Regions from separate parts of the Cecembia calidifontis genome, predicted to be linked through region 1. Evidence: riboswitches for the same ligand, from Rfam matches in the RefSeq annotation. Region 1 holds a riboswitch; each other region holds the start of a gene.
The links. A riboswitch is a leader RNA that binds a small molecule or an ion and turns the genes downstream of it on or off. The one in region 1 is predicted to bind S-adenosylmethionine.
Positions count from the first base shown of each region.

Region 2: linked by a shared signal. The riboswitch ahead of BC751_RS12155 (homocysteine S-methyltransferase family protein) and the one ahead of BC751_RS18050 (O-acetylhomoserine aminocarboxypropyltransferase/cysteine synthase family protein) in region 1 are both predicted to bind S-adenosylmethionine.
Region 3: linked by a shared signal. The riboswitch ahead of BC751_RS12360 (trans-sulfuration enzyme family protein) and the one ahead of BC751_RS18050 (O-acetylhomoserine aminocarboxypropyltransferase/cysteine synthase family protein) in region 1 are both predicted to bind S-adenosylmethionine.

Region 1 is NZ_SGXG01000001.1:4,188,581-4,193,924, reverse strand. Features, by position in the region: gene BC751_RS18055 (homoserine O-acetyltransferase family protein) at 102-1,163, opposite strand; gene BC751_RS18050 (O-acetylhomoserine aminocarboxypropyltransferase/cysteine synthase family protein) at 1,267-2,571, opposite strand; SAM riboswitch class I at 2,742-2,851, opposite strand; gene BC751_RS18045 (DUF4097 family beta strand repeat-containing protein) at 3,006-4,001, shown strand; gene BC751_RS18040 (YbjQ family protein) at 3,994-4,320, opposite strand; gene BC751_RS18035 (amidohydrolase family protein) at 4,382-5,344, opposite strand, start outside.
Region 2 is NZ_SGXG01000001.1:2,804,042-2,809,385, reverse strand. Features, by position in the region: gene metH (methionine synthase) at 1-2,385, opposite strand, end outside; gene BC751_RS12155 (homocysteine S-methyltransferase family protein) at 2,378-3,421, opposite strand; SAM riboswitch class I at 3,477-3,576, opposite strand; gene BC751_RS12150 (RidA family protein) at 3,754-4,305, shown strand; gene BC751_RS12145 (hypothetical protein) at 4,309-5,344, opposite strand, start outside.
Region 3 is NZ_SGXG01000001.1:2,859,103-2,864,446, forward strand. Features, by position in the region: gene BC751_RS12355 (serpin family protein) at 451-1,698, opposite strand; gene BC751_RS12360 (trans-sulfuration enzyme family protein) at 1,837-3,006, opposite strand; SAM riboswitch class I at 3,241-3,344, opposite strand; gene pth (aminoacyl-tRNA hydrolase) at 3,527-4,087, opposite strand; gene BC751_RS12370 (50S ribosomal protein L25/general stress protein Ctc) at 4,178-4,750, opposite strand; gene moeB (molybdopterin-synthase adenylyltransferase MoeB) at 4,978-5,344, opposite strand, start outside.

The DNA of each region.
Region 1 (5,344 bases):
TCAAGTTGGAAATGTGCAGTATGTTCGAACAGTCCCCTTTCCTTAAAAAAGGAAGGGGATTCTTAGGGATCAAATGGGGAAAAACCATAATAAATAAATATTCAGGTGTTCGTGTTGCTTTCCAGGTAAAAACTGCTCAAAATATATTGAAGTTGATCATATTCTATCAAAAAAGCATCATGCCCATAAGCAGACCGAATTTCTTGGTAGGTACCTTTTAGGGCATGTTGTGCTATCATTTGTGATTCTTCTTTGAGGAATAAGAGATCCTTGTCCACACCAATTGCCAATACTCTGCATTTTAATTTCGAAAGGGCTTTTTCAACCCCGCCCCTTCCTCTTCCAATGTCATGACTGTCCATTGCTTTGCTTAAGACCCAATATGAAAATGCATTGAATCGGTTGGCAAGTTTTTGACCTTGATACCTCAAATAGGAAGAAATTCTAAAATTATCTAATTTGTCCTCATTGTCTGATTGTTTTATGGCGAAATCCTGTGGATGTCTATAGGAAATCATAGCAATTGCCCGCGCTGCTTCGAGGCCTTTTTTACCTGCTGCTGGATTTTTATCGCCCCAGCTGGCGTCAGCTTCTATGGCCATTCTCTGGCATTCATTGAAGCCGATTATCCATGGAGAGGTCTTGGCATTGGAAGCAAGAATGATGGAGTTTTTGACCTTTTCTCCCAATGTATAAGCCCATTCCAAAGCAACCTGGCCTCCCAAAGACCCTCCAATTAAGGTGTGGATGCCGGAAATTCCCAAATGAATCCGTAATGTTTCCAGACTATTGGCCAAATCCCGGGTGGTCAGGTTGGGGAAATCATAATAATATGGCTGTCCAGTACCGGGATTCTCTGAAAGGGGATTGGTGGAGCCGTAGCATGACCCCAATAAATTGGCACAGACGATGAAATGCCTCGAAGGATCATAAAATTTGTCTTCACCGACCAATCCATTCCACCAGTCCTGAACATTGGCATCGCCAGTAAGGGCATGGATTACCCAGACCACATTGTCTTTTTCAGGGGTTAGATGTCCTTGCGTAGTATATGCTATTTCAAATCCATTCAGTTTTTCTCCGGATTCCAATTCCAATTCACCTTCATATGTGTAGGTTTCCTGCGCCATGTCTAATATCAGGTAATTACTTGCTAAATTCATTTTTGAAAAGGCTTAACGCGCTTTTTTTTTAACCCATTGGGGAGATATTCCCCAAAGGAAAGGTTTATATAGGTTTTCTAATGCTTTAGTTCTGCTCAATCACTTACGAGATTTTGTCAAAAGCCTGTTGTAGGTCTTCCTTGATGTCCTCAATGTGTTCGATGCCAAGTGAGAGACGTAATAGGGTTGGGGTAACCCCGGCAGCCAGTTGTTCCTCATGGCTCAACTGTTGGTGCGTGGTGGCAGCAGGTTGAATTATAAGGGTCTTGGCATCTCCTACATTGGCCAGGTGGGAAATCAATTTGAGGTTATTGATAAAGTCAGAGGTACTTTCTTTATCTCCTTTGATCTCAAAACTCAATACTCCGCCATATCCGTTTTTCAAGTATTTTTTTGCCAGGGAATGATAGGGCGAAGATGCAAGGCCAGGGTAATTTACTTTCTGTACCTGAGGATGAGACTCTAGCCAATTAGCTATCTCAAGTGCATTGTCTACTGTTCTCTGAACCCTAAGGGAAAGGGTTTCCAAACCCTGTAACAATAAAAAAGAGTTGAATGGGCTCAAAGCTGGGCCAAAATCCCTCAGGCCTTCCACCCTTGCCCTGATGGCAAAGGCGATATTCGGTAGCCCTAATGGGTTATTTTCTCCAAAAACTTCCCAGAATTTCAATCCATGGTAGCCTTCAGAAGGCTCTGTAAACTGAGGGAATTTTCCATTTCCCCAGTTGTAATTGCCTCCATCTATAATGATTCCACCGATTGATGTGCCATGGCCACCAATCCATTTGGTAGCAGAGGAAGTAACAATGTTGGCGCCATGCTTTAAGGGCTGGAAGAGGTAACCTCCGGCCCCAAAAGTATTGTCCACCACTAAGGGAAGGTCATGCTTTTTGGCCAAATGGGCAATGGCTTCAAAATCAGGTATATTGAACTCCGGGTTGCCAATGGTTTCCAAATATAGGGCTTTGGTTTTGTGATCGATGAGCTTTTCAAAATCTGCTGGACTGTCGCCTTTTGCAAATCTCGCCTCAATTCCAATACGCTTAAATGCGACTTTGAACTGATTATACGTACCACCATAAAGAAAAGAGGTAGATACGAAATTTTCTCCAGCCTGAATGATATTGTTCAAAGCCAGGAATTGTGCAGCTTGTCCGGAGGATGTGGCAACAGCTGCAACCCCACCTTCGAGAGCGGCCACTCTTTTTTCAAAAACATCTGTTGTAGGGTTCATGATCCGGGTATAGATGTTCCCGAATTCCTTGAGGGCAAAAAGATTAGCGCCATGATCAGCGGAGTCAAAAACATAGGAAGTGGTTTGGTAAATTGGCACTGCCCTTGAATTGGTGGTAGGGTCTGGGCTTTGGCCTGCATGCAATTGTAGGGTTTCAAATCTGTAGTTAGCCATTGAAATGAGATTTAAAGGTGGGAAATTTTTTAAATCCTATAGAGTAAATAGGAAAGATGTAATTTAACAACAAAATCACATGCAACAATGCATGATGTTGATTTTAGAGCAGGAAATGGATTTTTGATTATTTACCTGTACAGAGGGCTGTTGTAAATTCATATGTTCAGAATTTATATTTCCGGATGACGATATTATCTACCGGCAGGAATTGGCACCTTGGATTTTCCAGGTTGCCAGAGGGTCTGTGAGCCTGTCTCTCGCCTCTTCTTTATAAATCCTTCACGTAAAAAGTGAAAGATATCACAAAATAATAGGGGCTTATCTTTTAAAGCAAGTAATGGTATGAAAATATTTTTTCTTGGGTTAGTTTTTTAGAAAAACTGGCATTTGTTTCGCGGTGTAAATTTCATTGTTAAATATTTAATCGTTCCATGAAAAACATCTCATTGCAATTCGGATTCAAGCCTTTGTTTTTCCGATCAAAAATCACCCAATCCTTACGTTTATTCCTGATAGGACTTGTTTTGAGTTCACTTACAAGCTGCCTAGGGGATGATTTATCAGTTGTTTCCGAGATTCAGCAGGATTTTGAGGGCATTACCAAAATTGAGGTTGATGCAGAGTTTCTTGAGGTACAATATACTGGGGCGAGTGGGAGACAGGTGTTGAGTTTGAATGCAGAACTGCGTTCCAATTCCAATAAAAAATTTGAAGTGAAATACAGGGTAGTAGGAAGTACCCTTGTAGTTACTGTTGAAACGAACAACAGGCTCTTCAGTGGAGGAGCTAAAGGTGAAGGTTTTATCAGACTTACAGGCCCGAGGAATATGCTGCTTGATCTGGAAGCAGACTCTGGCAAAGTAACTGTAGAAAATGTAGTGAGCAATTCAGCTGAAATAGAAGTGGGCTCGGGAGAGATTTTTGTGAAAAATGTTGCCATCCCTCGCTTGAATGTGGAATTGGTTTCAGGAAGAGGTAAATTGGAAGATGTTTTAGGGGATATTGAAGGGAATGTTTCTTCCGGTAAATTGGAGATAATCAGGGTAGAAGGGAATGTGGAGGCATCAGTATCCAGTGGAGAAATTATCCTGAGAGACGTAACAGGTTTGGTTACCGCTCAAACCAGTTCGGGAAAAATTGAGATGTCCAATGTTCGGTCAATTGGAAGCATTTACATATCCTCTGGCCAATTGTTTGCCACCAATTCTGGATTAAGCCCCCAGACTGCTTTAAGAGCGTCTTCTGGAAATATTTACATTCAGACTACCAGCAATCTGAGGGATTTTAATTATAACATTACCGTTGGAAGCGGTTCGGCCAGGGTCGGGACTTCTCAGTCTACCTCAGGCACTTTGAATATCAATAACGGTTCTTCCACCACCATTCGGGGAGAGGTAGGGTCTGGGAAAATTGAAATTGTCAATTAAAGACTTTTTCTATCTTAACCGCTGTTCCGGCAGCGGTTACCATCAACATGCCGTCTCTAATCGTTTCATAATCCAGGTCAATGCCTATGACTGCATTAGCTCCCATAGCTTTGGCCTGCATTTCCATTTCTGCCATTGCTGTGGCCTTTGCTTCCCGCAATACCCTTTCGTAGGCACCGGATCTGCCGCCCACAATATCGGTAATACTTGCAAAAAAATCTTTGAAAACATTTGCACCTATGATGGTTTCGCCCGATACAATGCCCAGGTAAGCGGTGATTTTATAACCCTCTAATTGTGGTGTAGTACTGACTATCATATTGTTGATTTAAAAACAAAGCCGCAGCCAATATCGGCTGCGGCCTAAACTTAAATCAGATTTAGTTTTTTTCCAAACCTGGTGATCTTTCCAGAAATTCCTGATATAATTTGATATGCCTACTGCTCATCGGTACCCTGTAGCCATCAATAAATACATGCAATATTTGTGATTTGGTTTCAAAGGGATCTCCGGTGGAAACAAAAAGGGTGGCGTCTTTTCCAACTTCAATGGAACCCATCCTGTCTGCAATGCCAAAAACTTCTGCAGCATTGATGGTGATCGCTTTTAGGGCTTCTTCTTTCCCCATGCCATAGGCAGCAGCAAATCCGGCATTAAAAGGCAAGTTCCTTGTATTTTCTGCATCATTGCTTCTTATAACCACTTTTACCCCTGCTTTTGCCATTTTTCCAGGATTGGTATATGCGGCATCATACCTGTCTGATTGTCTGGTAGGAATAGATAGCATTGGGCCAACAATTACCGGAATGCCTGCTGCTGCAATTTTATCTGCAACTCTCCAACCTTCTGCGACTCCCATAAGTATAGCCTTTACTTTTTTTGATTTTATCCAATCAATTGCGGATAAAATATCCGAAGCTGCATTCACCTCAACCAATAGTGGCAATTCTCCTGCAATTACTTTGGCTAATTGCTCCATTTCAGGATAGTATTGCAATTCTGCCTTAGCTTTTTGCAACTGATAATAGGTTTCAGCTCTTGACCAAATATCATTCAGGGTCTTTTGTGCTGCTTCAGCCTCTTTCTTTATATCTTCATCACTTCTTCTGTCCCAGGTACTTCGGCGCGCAGAGGAAGGAAAGTTAAGTACGACCCCCTTGAATCCCGCAAACATTTGGTCAGGGGTATAGCCGTTCAGATTGATCAAGGCAGCAGTACCAGGGAAAAGGCCTCCGGAGGGTACTGCCAAAGTAGTAGTTACACCGCTGACTCTGGTAACCGGAATGGCAACTGAATTGGGGTTTACCGCTACCAAGGCCTGCATGTTGGGAGTAACCTGGCC
Region 2 (5,344 bases), 1.4 Mb from region 1:
TTCTTTGATCAAGGCTTCATTATCAAGGGACTCTGATGGTGCATAACCCCATATTTCTTTGCGGATCAATTCATGGAGGTATTCAGCGCCTGCCTCTGCCAATCGGTCAGCCAGGGCCTTGAGCATGATGTCATGGTAATCATCATGCTTTTCCTGAAACTCCTTCAGCTTGGCCTCGATACCCCATCCGGCGGTTACTGCAAACCCACCCAAATAATCTGTTTTGGAAGGATGTATATAATCTACCAATGACCTATTTGGAACTCCCTTTCCTTTTTTGCCTTGTTGCCTTAAAAAATGGAGGGTGTATTCTTTGGAACCTCCAAAGATTTTAAGATCATCATGGACTCTTTTTACAGGAAAAATACCGACCACTGCCTTGGCCTCCAACCATTTCTCCTGAATGATTTGGTCCAGCATTTGATTGGCATCCTCATACAAGCGGGAGGCTTCTTTTCCAACCACGGGATCTTCCAGGATTTTGGGATACTTACCACTCAGCATCCAAGTGCTGAAAAATGGGGTCCAGTCTATGTACTTCCTCAAAATATTGAGGTCCAAATTATCCAAAACCGTAATTCCTTCCTTACGAGGTGCTATGGGCTGGAAATGTTCCCAATCAATAAAAACAGGATTGGCTTTGGCCTCCTCATAACTCACCAATTGTTTTACTTGCTGTTTGGCTTCATGCTCCTCTCTAAGCTTTTTATAGGTCGCTTTGATTTCTTTGTGGTATGCTTCCTTTGTTTCTTCTGAAATGGCCTCTCCTGCAATCGGGACCGATTTGGAAGCATCTGTAACGTGGACCACTGTCCCGCTGTACACCGGGTCAATTTTTACCGCTGTGTGTATCCTTGAGGTGGTGGCTCCTCCTATCAACAAAGGAATCTTCAGTCCCTGCCTATCCATTTCAGAAGCTACATTGACCATTTCATCCAGAGAAGGGGTGATCAGGCCACTAAGCCCGATAATATCCACCTTGTTTTTTAAGGCTTCATCAATGATTTTTTGGGCATCTACCATCACACCCAGATCAATGATCTGGTAACTATTGCAGGCCAATACTACTCCAACTATATTCTTACCGATATCATGAACATCGCCCTTGACTGTAGCCAACAGGATTTTTTTGATGCTACTCTGTTCCTGGCTGTAGCCGGTATCCCCAAGCTTAGGCATAAATGGTTCCAGATAGGCCACTGCCTTTTTCATCACCCGAGCTGATTTGACCACCTGGGGCAAAAACATCTTCCCCTCTCCAAAAAGGTCTCCCACCACATTCATCCCATCCATTAATGGACCTTCTATGACTTTCAGGGGATTTTGATACTTCAGGCGGGCCTCCTCGGTATCTTCAATGATATAATCAATGATTCCTTTGACCAGTGCATGCTCAATCCTTTTCTCTACTGAGTCCTGCCTCCAAGCTTCTGAAACAATTTCTTTTTTGTCCTGGGATTTGACTGTCTCTGCAAATGCCAACAAAGCTTCCGTTGCATTATCTGACCGATCAAAAAGAACATCTTCCACCTTTTCCAATAAATCCTTCGGTATATCATCATAAACCTCCAACATGGTGGGATTTACTATACCCATATCCATTCCATGGCGGATGGCATGGTACAAAAACGCAGCATGCATGGCTTCCCTCACAGGATTATTTCCCCTAAAAGAAAAACTCACATTACTTACGCCGCCGCTTACTTTGGCTCCTGGCAGATTTTCCTTGATCCACTTGGTCGCAAGAAAAAAATCCAAGGCATTGCGCCTGTGCTCTTCCATGCCTGTGGCTACAGGAAAAATATTGGGATCGAAGATGATATCCTGAGGATTGAATTTGACTTTTTTTACTAAAATGTCATAGCTCCGCTTACAGATATCAATTCTTCTCTGATAGGTATCCGCTTGACCTTGCTCATCAAAAGCCATCACCACTACTGCGGCCCCAAATTTTTTGATGGTCTTGGCCTGTTGGATAAACTCCTCCTCTCCGTTTTTCAAGCTGATGGAATTGACAATTCCCTTACCCTGAATACATTTAAGCCCGGCAAGAATAATCTCCCAGCGGGAAGAATCAATCATAATGGGAATCTTACTGATTTCAGGTTCTGAGGCAATCAAATTCAGAAACCTCTCCATCGCTGCCACACCATCCAACATTCCTTCATCCATGCACACATCCAAAATCTGTGCACCTCCCCTTACCTGGTCCAGAGCAATTTCCAAAGCCTCATCAAATTGACCATTCAAGATCAGCTTTGCGAATTTTTTGGAACCGGTTACATTGGTCCGTTCTCCTATATTGACGAAATTGATTTCAGGTGTAAAAACCAAAGGTTCTAAACCTGATAATTTCAAGACATTATGTTTTTGAATCTTACTCATCTCCAGTATTGACAAATTCCACAGTTCGGGGCTGGTATTTTTCAGCTAACTTGGCCAAAGCAGCAATATGTTCAGGAGTAGTTCCGCAACATCCTCCAAGAATATTGATATACCCCTCTTTCAAAAATTCCTCGACCTGATCAGCCATTTCTTTGGCCCCCTGATCATATTGACCAAATTCATTGGGTAAACCGGCATTGGGATAGGCAGATACATAAAATGGTGCATTTTCAGCCATCACTTTCAAATAAGGTCTTAATTCTTTTGCTCCTAAAGCACAATTCAGCCCAACACTGAACAGGGGCATATGGGAAACGGAGATCAAAAAGGCTTCTGTAGTCTGACCAGAAAGCGTTCTTCCGGAGGCATCTGTGATTGTCCCCGAAACCATAACAGGTACTCCTCCTTCTACAGGATCCAAAGGCAATCCCCTTTCCTCAAATACTTCCTGAATAGCAAAAAGTGCTGCTTTTGCATTAAGTGTATCAAATATTGTCTCTACCAGCAAAATATCAGCCCCGCCATCCAAAAGGGCCCTAACTTGCTCTTTATATGCCTCGGCCAATTGATCAAAAGTAATAGCACGATAACCAGGGTCATTCACATCAGGGGAAATAGAAGCGGTTTTATTGGTTGGCCCTAAAGCACCGGCCACAAAGCGGGGTTTTTCCGGATTTTTTGCAGTAAACTCATCGGCCACCTCCCGGGCAATTTTTGCAGATTGAAAATTGATCTGATAAGCTAAATGCTCCAGTCCATAATCTTCTTGCGCAATTGAAGTTCCGCTAAAAGTATTGGTTTCAATGATATCTGCTCCAGCTTCCAGGTAAGCAGCATGAATGGCTTTGATTATATCAGGTCTTGAAAGAGAAAGCAGGTCATTGTTACCTTTCAAGGGTTTGGGGTGATTTTTTAATTCCGGGGTCCTGAAATCCTCTTCTGAAAGCTTATAACGCTGAATCATGGTACCCATGGCACCATCCAAAATCAAAATTCTCTTCTTGGCAATTGAAAGTAATAACTCGCTTCTTTTCATAAATCTAACATTAAAAAGCTTAAACGAGTCTAACCGGATGAAAAAGGAATTCTTCCGCTCATCTTTTTCCGGCTTTTCCGGAAGGGGAATTAGCACCTTGTGTTCAGGTTGCTAAGACGTCTCAGGGCCCATCCCTCGGTCTTTCTCGATAAGCATATCCAAAGTTAAGGGCTATTCTTGAATTTTATTACACATTTCAATAATTCTTGCAAAAAATTAAATGGAACCTGTTTTTAGGGGACGGTAGTTTCCAAATTCTCATTATTAGGTTCATTTTTTTGAATTTCAAAACTCCAAAGTTATTTTAGAGGCTAGCTCAAACACTTCCTTCTATGAAAAAAATCTTGTTGCTCTTCATTCTTCCATTTCTTTTTTCTTGTTCCAACGAAAAAACTTCTTCCACAGATCCCCAAAACACCTATTGGGATGCGGAAGAGAAACTCCTTTCTTTGGGAATTCACCTGCCTGCTGCCAGCCAACCTGTTGCCAATTATGTCAATGCGGTTAAAACCGGGAATTTGCTTTTCTTAGCAGGAAAGGGGCCAAGTCTTCCAGATGGAACTTACATCACCGGCAAAGTAGGCAAAGACCTCAGCATTGAAGAAGGGAAAGAAGCAGCAAGACTTGTAGGAATAGCCCAATTGGCTGTCCTCAAAGCAGAATTAGGGGACCTCAACAAGGTGAAAAGAATCGTAAAAGTATTGGGTATGGTAAATTGCGGTCCCGAATTCACCCAACAGCCTCAGGTCATCAATGGATTTTCGGACCTGATGGTGGAAGTTTTCGGAGAGAAGGGTAAGCATGCCAGGTCTGCTGTAGGAATGAATGCATTACCTATGGATATAGCAGTGGAAATAGAACTTATCGTAGAAATTGAAGATTAACTGTTATGGCCTTATCCCAACACTGAATTGTAAATAAGGATTGGCCATATATTTGAACATAGCCAAATCTGCCAGTTTATATTGGCTGGCAGGCAGTTCGTAACCTGCATGTATCCCAAGTATCAGATCCATAAATTTCTTTTGAGACAATGGGATACCGTAGGTGATGAACGCCTCAGGTTTAAGCATAGCACCATATGCTGCCAAATACCCATCATGATCAGGTTCTTCAAAAAGTCTTGGAAAATCAGGTTTTATGTCAGAAGTCAAGGTGTATCTTAAATTTCCAAACCCTATCCCTGCAAGGGCCCCAATTTCCAAGTTTCTTAAATCCAATAATTTCAATCCTCCATTAGCATAGACCCTGACACTATTCAAACTATGGCTTTGTGTTTCACTTGCTTTCCCTCCCAGACCAAGGTTAAAAAAGTCCATCCCATACATCAACTGCTTGCTGTAGCCCAATACTTTGAGCCCCCAATTATTAGGTCTTCCGGTGAATGGCTGAAGACCATTATCAACCAAGTGTTCGTTGAAGAAATCCGGACTGGTAAAATTGAGCCCATAAAATATATGTACCCCCAATGAAGCATCTTTATAAAAATACTTGTAATCAGGAAGTGTTATTCCTGCCCCTAATCTCAGGAAAGCCCCTGATTGCGTACTGTTGAAACTAATCCCATTTACATTCCAGGAATTTTCAAAGGGGCTAAATGAATAGCCGAACTTTGCCATTAGGGCTAAAGCTTCATCTCTACCCGGAATAGGTAAATCATAACTCAATTGAAATCCAATCTCGGTCAGGAAACCGGAAAGATTGAGCGAATTTTTATGGATATTCCCATCTCTTAAAATAAATCCCTGTGCAGGACTTTGTAAAAAATCATCCAGGTCCCTGAACTCATTTTCTCTTAACATTTGAAAATTGAGAAAACCTGAACCAACAGACATATAATGGATCAACTGAAAAGGTCCTTCTTCTGTAAATGAAAATCCAACATTGACATTAAACCTTGTGGTACGGTAATCAATTTCATAG
Region 3 (5,344 bases), 1.3 Mb from region 1:
AAGGGTATTTGCCCCGGGTACAACCCGGGGTTGAGAGGTAATTTTGATATTCAGGAATCCCGACTCCAAGGGAGTCGAACTTTAGAGAAGAAAATAAAATAAGTGGCAAGTAAAATCAGGGCGTGACAATTGGTTCCAGTGCTGCCCAGGTTCCTTTATTGAGGAACTAGAAGCGAGAAGCGAGAATTTAGATACAAGACATTTCTGAATTGGGAAAGTGAATTTTGGAAGTCTAAACATTATCGGATAGAGGCTTTAATGGGATTCATTAAGAGGACTAAAAGGAATATTGAGCCTAAAACTCCAATACGGGTTCAATTTCTTTTGGGGTAATTGCCCCGGGATCAACCCGGGGTTTATTGTTCAAGTTACAATGGGAACAAACATAGGAGGCATATTTTTGACTAATGTCTTTTTGAACCCATCTTTAAATCGAGAAGAGGATAATTTTTACAAAAGGGAAGGGTTTCCCAATTTGCCCATAAATAATATCGAGCCTGAGTTTTTCTCTTTGATTAGAAAATAAAAAGGTTTGTCCAATTTTATGATGCTTGGCCCTGAAGGCATGGATGTTACACTGATTTCTATTATAGTGGCTGCGGCTGCTTCAGTTCCTTTTTCATCCACTTCAATTAGCGCTTCATGAATGACTCTTGAGATCAGCATGGGAGGAAACGAGCCCTCAAAGATTTTGGTGAAATTGGCGGGATTTGGACTGAATGGTGTTACCAATCCCATGTTTTCTAATTTACTGTTTAAATTTTCCTCCTTATACCTCATTTTAAATTTAGGCATTTTTAGGATGACGTTTGATTCCCTTGAGTTTTCAGACCACAGCGCCAGATTTTCGGTGGTGATTTCTGGAAGGATGCTGCTTAAGGTTCCCGAATTGGCTTGGATAATAGCCATTTGGTATTGTCCCGTACTATAGGGGATTTCTAAATAATTCACCCTCCCATTTCCTCCGGTTTTTAGGGTAACTTTTTCTTTGGATTCCATCATATCCACCTGAACCGATCCGCCTTTTTCGGGAAAGAAGGGTTCTTTTTTGGTCTTTTGAGGGTCGAATTGGAACTTCCAATCTCCTTTGAAATAAATGGCATTCACAAGGTACATCACTGCTTCTCTTGGAATACTATTGAGCATATCCTTGATCAGATCATTGGTCTGGGATGCAATCCAATTGTTGATGACCTGATGGGCATTGGGATGTTCAAAGTTGAGCGCACTGATATTTGCATTGAAATAAGTTTCCATGGCTGTTTTAAATGGTGCCTGAACCCTTAATCCTTCTCTATACCAAATACCATTGGCAATATTGACTTTAACCTTTGGGTCTACATTTTTTAAATATTCTGTTAGGCTTTTTATAGCTGTATTGGCCTCTTCTTTTGTCAGCCCATGGAAGGCCAAAACATCTAGGTACTCCTGTAAAATATCACCTTCATTGCCGTTCATGGCCATAGAAAGTGCCTGATGGATGCTAAATGGCCCTGTGAAATGATTGTCCAAGTTTTCTTTCTCCATCTCCTGAAAAAAGCGGAGGGCAAAATCCACATTGCTTTGGACCATCTCAGCCTCATTACTGGTCAATTGTCTTAGGTTAGCTTCCACAGGTTCAATATCCGAATTTTGGACAGGATTGCAGGAAGCAGCTGCCAAAAAAATCGCGGTTAAGAGTAAGATGACATTTTTCATAGTGAATGGATTTTATACGCTTAAGACGAAAAGTTAGGTGGTTTTGCTACAAATAGACAAAGAAAAAATCAGAGGGCAGTTATTTTGCCCTCTTGTAAAACAATGATATCCTAGAACGGAGGATTTGTAAATTCGATGTTATCTGGACTTTTCTAAGGCCATCTCTATATCTTGAATTATATCATCTACGTGTTCCAAACCCACAGAGATCCTGATCAAGCCATCTGTGATTCCAACTTTTTGTCTTTCCTCATTACTAAGTTTACTGTGTGTGGTGGAGGCAGGATGCGTTACAATGCTCCTGCTATCTCCTAGATTTGGCGTGATAGAGATCATTTTTAGGCTATCAATAAACCTTTGTGCTCTAGAAAGTCCTCCTTTTAAAGTCAGTGTGATAATACCTCCTCCTGCTTTCATCTGTTTTTGGGCAAGTTCAAACTGTGGATGAGATGGAAGGAATGGATATTTGACAAAATCCAGATCCCTGTTGTCTTTAAAGTATGATGCTACTGCAAGGGCATTTGAGCAATGCCTGTCCATTCTTACCGCTAAGGTTTCCATGCTTTTCGAAAGGATCCAGGCATTGAAAGGAGACATGGATGGACCGGTATGCCTTGTGAAATAGGTGACTTCGTCTATGAGGTTTTGTTTGCCCAGAATCAATCCTCCCAATACCCTCCCCTGACCATCAATGTATTTGGTAGCAGAATGTGTAACGATATGGGCTCCCCATTTTGCCGGGTGTTGTAAATAAGGTGTTGCAAAACAATTGTCCACGACCAAAATCAGGTTATGGGCGGCTGCAAATTTTCCAGCCCATTCCAGATCAATGATTTCCAAACCTGGGTTGGATGGGGTTTCAATAAACAGCATTTTGGTGTTGGGTTGAAGTAGCTTTTCCCAATTTGCTATATCCGAGATATCTCCATAAGTGGAAGTGATTCCCCATTTTGGGAAGACTTTGGTAAGCAGTTGATGGGTGGAGCCGAACAAAGACCGTGATGCCAAAATATGGTCTCCATGTTGAAGCAAAGAGGCAATGCTTCCAAACATGGCCGCCATACCCGAGGCGGTGGCTATGCCATCATCTGTTCCTTCCGCTGCACAGACTTTTTGGATAAGTTCGGCTGTATTTGGATTGGAATATCTAGAATAAATGTTTCCTTCGATTTCGTCTGCGAACATTTGTCTGGCTTCCTCGGCACTTTCGAAAGTAAAGGATGAAGTCAGATAAATGGGGGAGGAGTGTTCTCTTTGGTTGGATTTGGTGCTGCTGAGTCTTATGGCTTTCGTTTCAAAATGATGCATATCGGATCTTGTTTTTAGAGAATAGGTGTTTGAGAGAATGGCAAAAGGGTATTGTGAAATGATTTGGTATTGTCATTTATCAGGCAAATTTCCTTAAAACTTAAAACTAATGCGGTGTTAAGGGAATGTATGTAAAGATAAAGCTTGGAGAATTTGGAGTAAAGGCGTTTGTTTTCCTGGTATTTGGTACTTGGTACTTGCCTCAAAAATATTTTCCTTGTCGTCATATAAACTAATTTATAGTTCCCTATTTGGGCAGGTTTTGGCACCTTTCCTGAGCTTGAGGATGGTTGCCAGAGGGTCTTAGAGCCTGTTCTCTCGCCTCTTCTTTATAAATCTCCGCCTGAATTGATTGCAAAGTAAAGTCAGTGGAAGTTCAAAAGCAAACTTCTCGAATTATTCACTCTTGTTTTTTCGTTTTCTTCTATCTTTTCCTGCCCCAATACATTACCCTTTTGCCAAAAAGACCCGATGTAAGGACGTACTTGGTACTTGGTACATTGTACTTGGTACAATAGTATTAATCATTAAATTGCGTCATTGTCATATTGATGCCGATGGTGCAGAAGCTTAAGCACATGTCAATGGCTTTATCCATAAAAATAGGAAGTTCGTCAATTTCCTTTTGGGTCCATCTACCCAGAACGTATTCCACCTGTTTGCCTTTAGGAAAATCATCACCTATTCCGAATCTTAGTCTTGGGTAATCCTGACCACCGCAGAGGGCTTCAATATTTTTGAGTCCATTATGCCCTGCAGAAGAGCCTTTAGCCCGCATCCTTAATTTTCCAAAAGGAAGGGCCACATCATCTACGATGACCATAATGTTTTCTTTGGGGATGTCCAGTTCCTTCATCCAATAATTGACAGCCTTGCCACTAAGGTTCATATAAGTAGTGGGTTTGATCAGGTAAATCTGTCTGCCCTTGTGTTTAAAATGGGCAGTAAAGGCCAAGCGGTCACTTTTCCATTCTGCGCCAAATTTTTCAGCCATCCGGTCAACTGTCAGGAAGCCCACGTTATGTCTTGTCAATTCGTATTCCGGGCCTATATTTCCAAGTCCCACGATGAGGTATTTCATGGAGAGTATGTTTTTTCAATGGTTGGCAAAAATAAAAAATCCTGCTTAAGGATTAAGCAGGATTTCGAATATTGGTAATTTGAATCTGAATTATTCAGCTTTTTTACCTCTAAGTGCTCTTGGAATCCCGATGGTAACCACGGAAACATTTGATGAGGTAAGGATTTCAAAACCTTCCACCTTCAATTCACCAACTTTGAAAGATTTACCCAATTCCAAACCGGAAATATCAACTTGAATTCTGTCAGGCAGGTTTGCAGCCAAACCTTTTACAGCTAGTTTTCTTGTTTTCATTTCCAGTTTACCACCTTTTTGAACACCTGGAGAGGTACCCACGATTTCAACTGGGATTTCAAATTTGATTGGTTTGTCTTCAGAGAAAGCCAAGAAGTCAGCATGCATCAACACCTCAGAAACCGGGTGGAACTGAGCATCTTTTAATACTGCCTTCATTTTTTGACCTTCTATGTTAAGGTCAACCATGTGCACATCCGGAGTGTAGATCAAATCCCTGAACAGGATAGCAGGAGAATAGAAGTGGATCTGCTCTTTGATAGCGGGACCATAAACCACACAAGGAACATTTCCTTCCTCACGGATCTGCTTAAGTTCTGCACTATCGAGATTTGCTCTTTTAAACCCTATAATCTCTAGTGATTTCATAATTGTTTTTGTTAAGATGTCTTGATTAAAATGGCCTAATGCCACTTTTTTTAGGTCTGCAAAGGTAGAGTTTTTTTTCGATTATGCATAATATTTCTGGAAATTCAGATCAAGAATGTGCTGTTGAAATAATTTTATTTTTGAACTATAATTTTGAAAAACTTTCTCCTTGTGAATTCAGGAAGGGTTATATTTAGTTAACCTAAAGGTGTTTTTAAGGTTAATAATCAGGTTTTTATCATTGTTTTTTCCAATTGTGAATATGCTAGAATTCCACCTTTTAAGTTGAAAAGATTTTCAAATTGAAACTTATCTTCCAACTCCCGGATTGCTTTAGCACTTCTTGCTCCAGATCTGCAATGAATAATTACTTTTTTGTTTCTAGAAATCAAATCTGCTTTATGGGTAATCTCTGAAAGGGGAATAAGCAAACCATTTAGATTTGATTCTTCAAATTCATGAATTTCTCTTACATCAATTAATTGAAAATCCATCCCTTTGCTTTTCATCTGAAGAAACTCTTCCACAGTCACTTCTTTCACTTTTCGTTCAACTGCAGGAATTCCACAGAATTGTTCATAATCCATCAGTTTA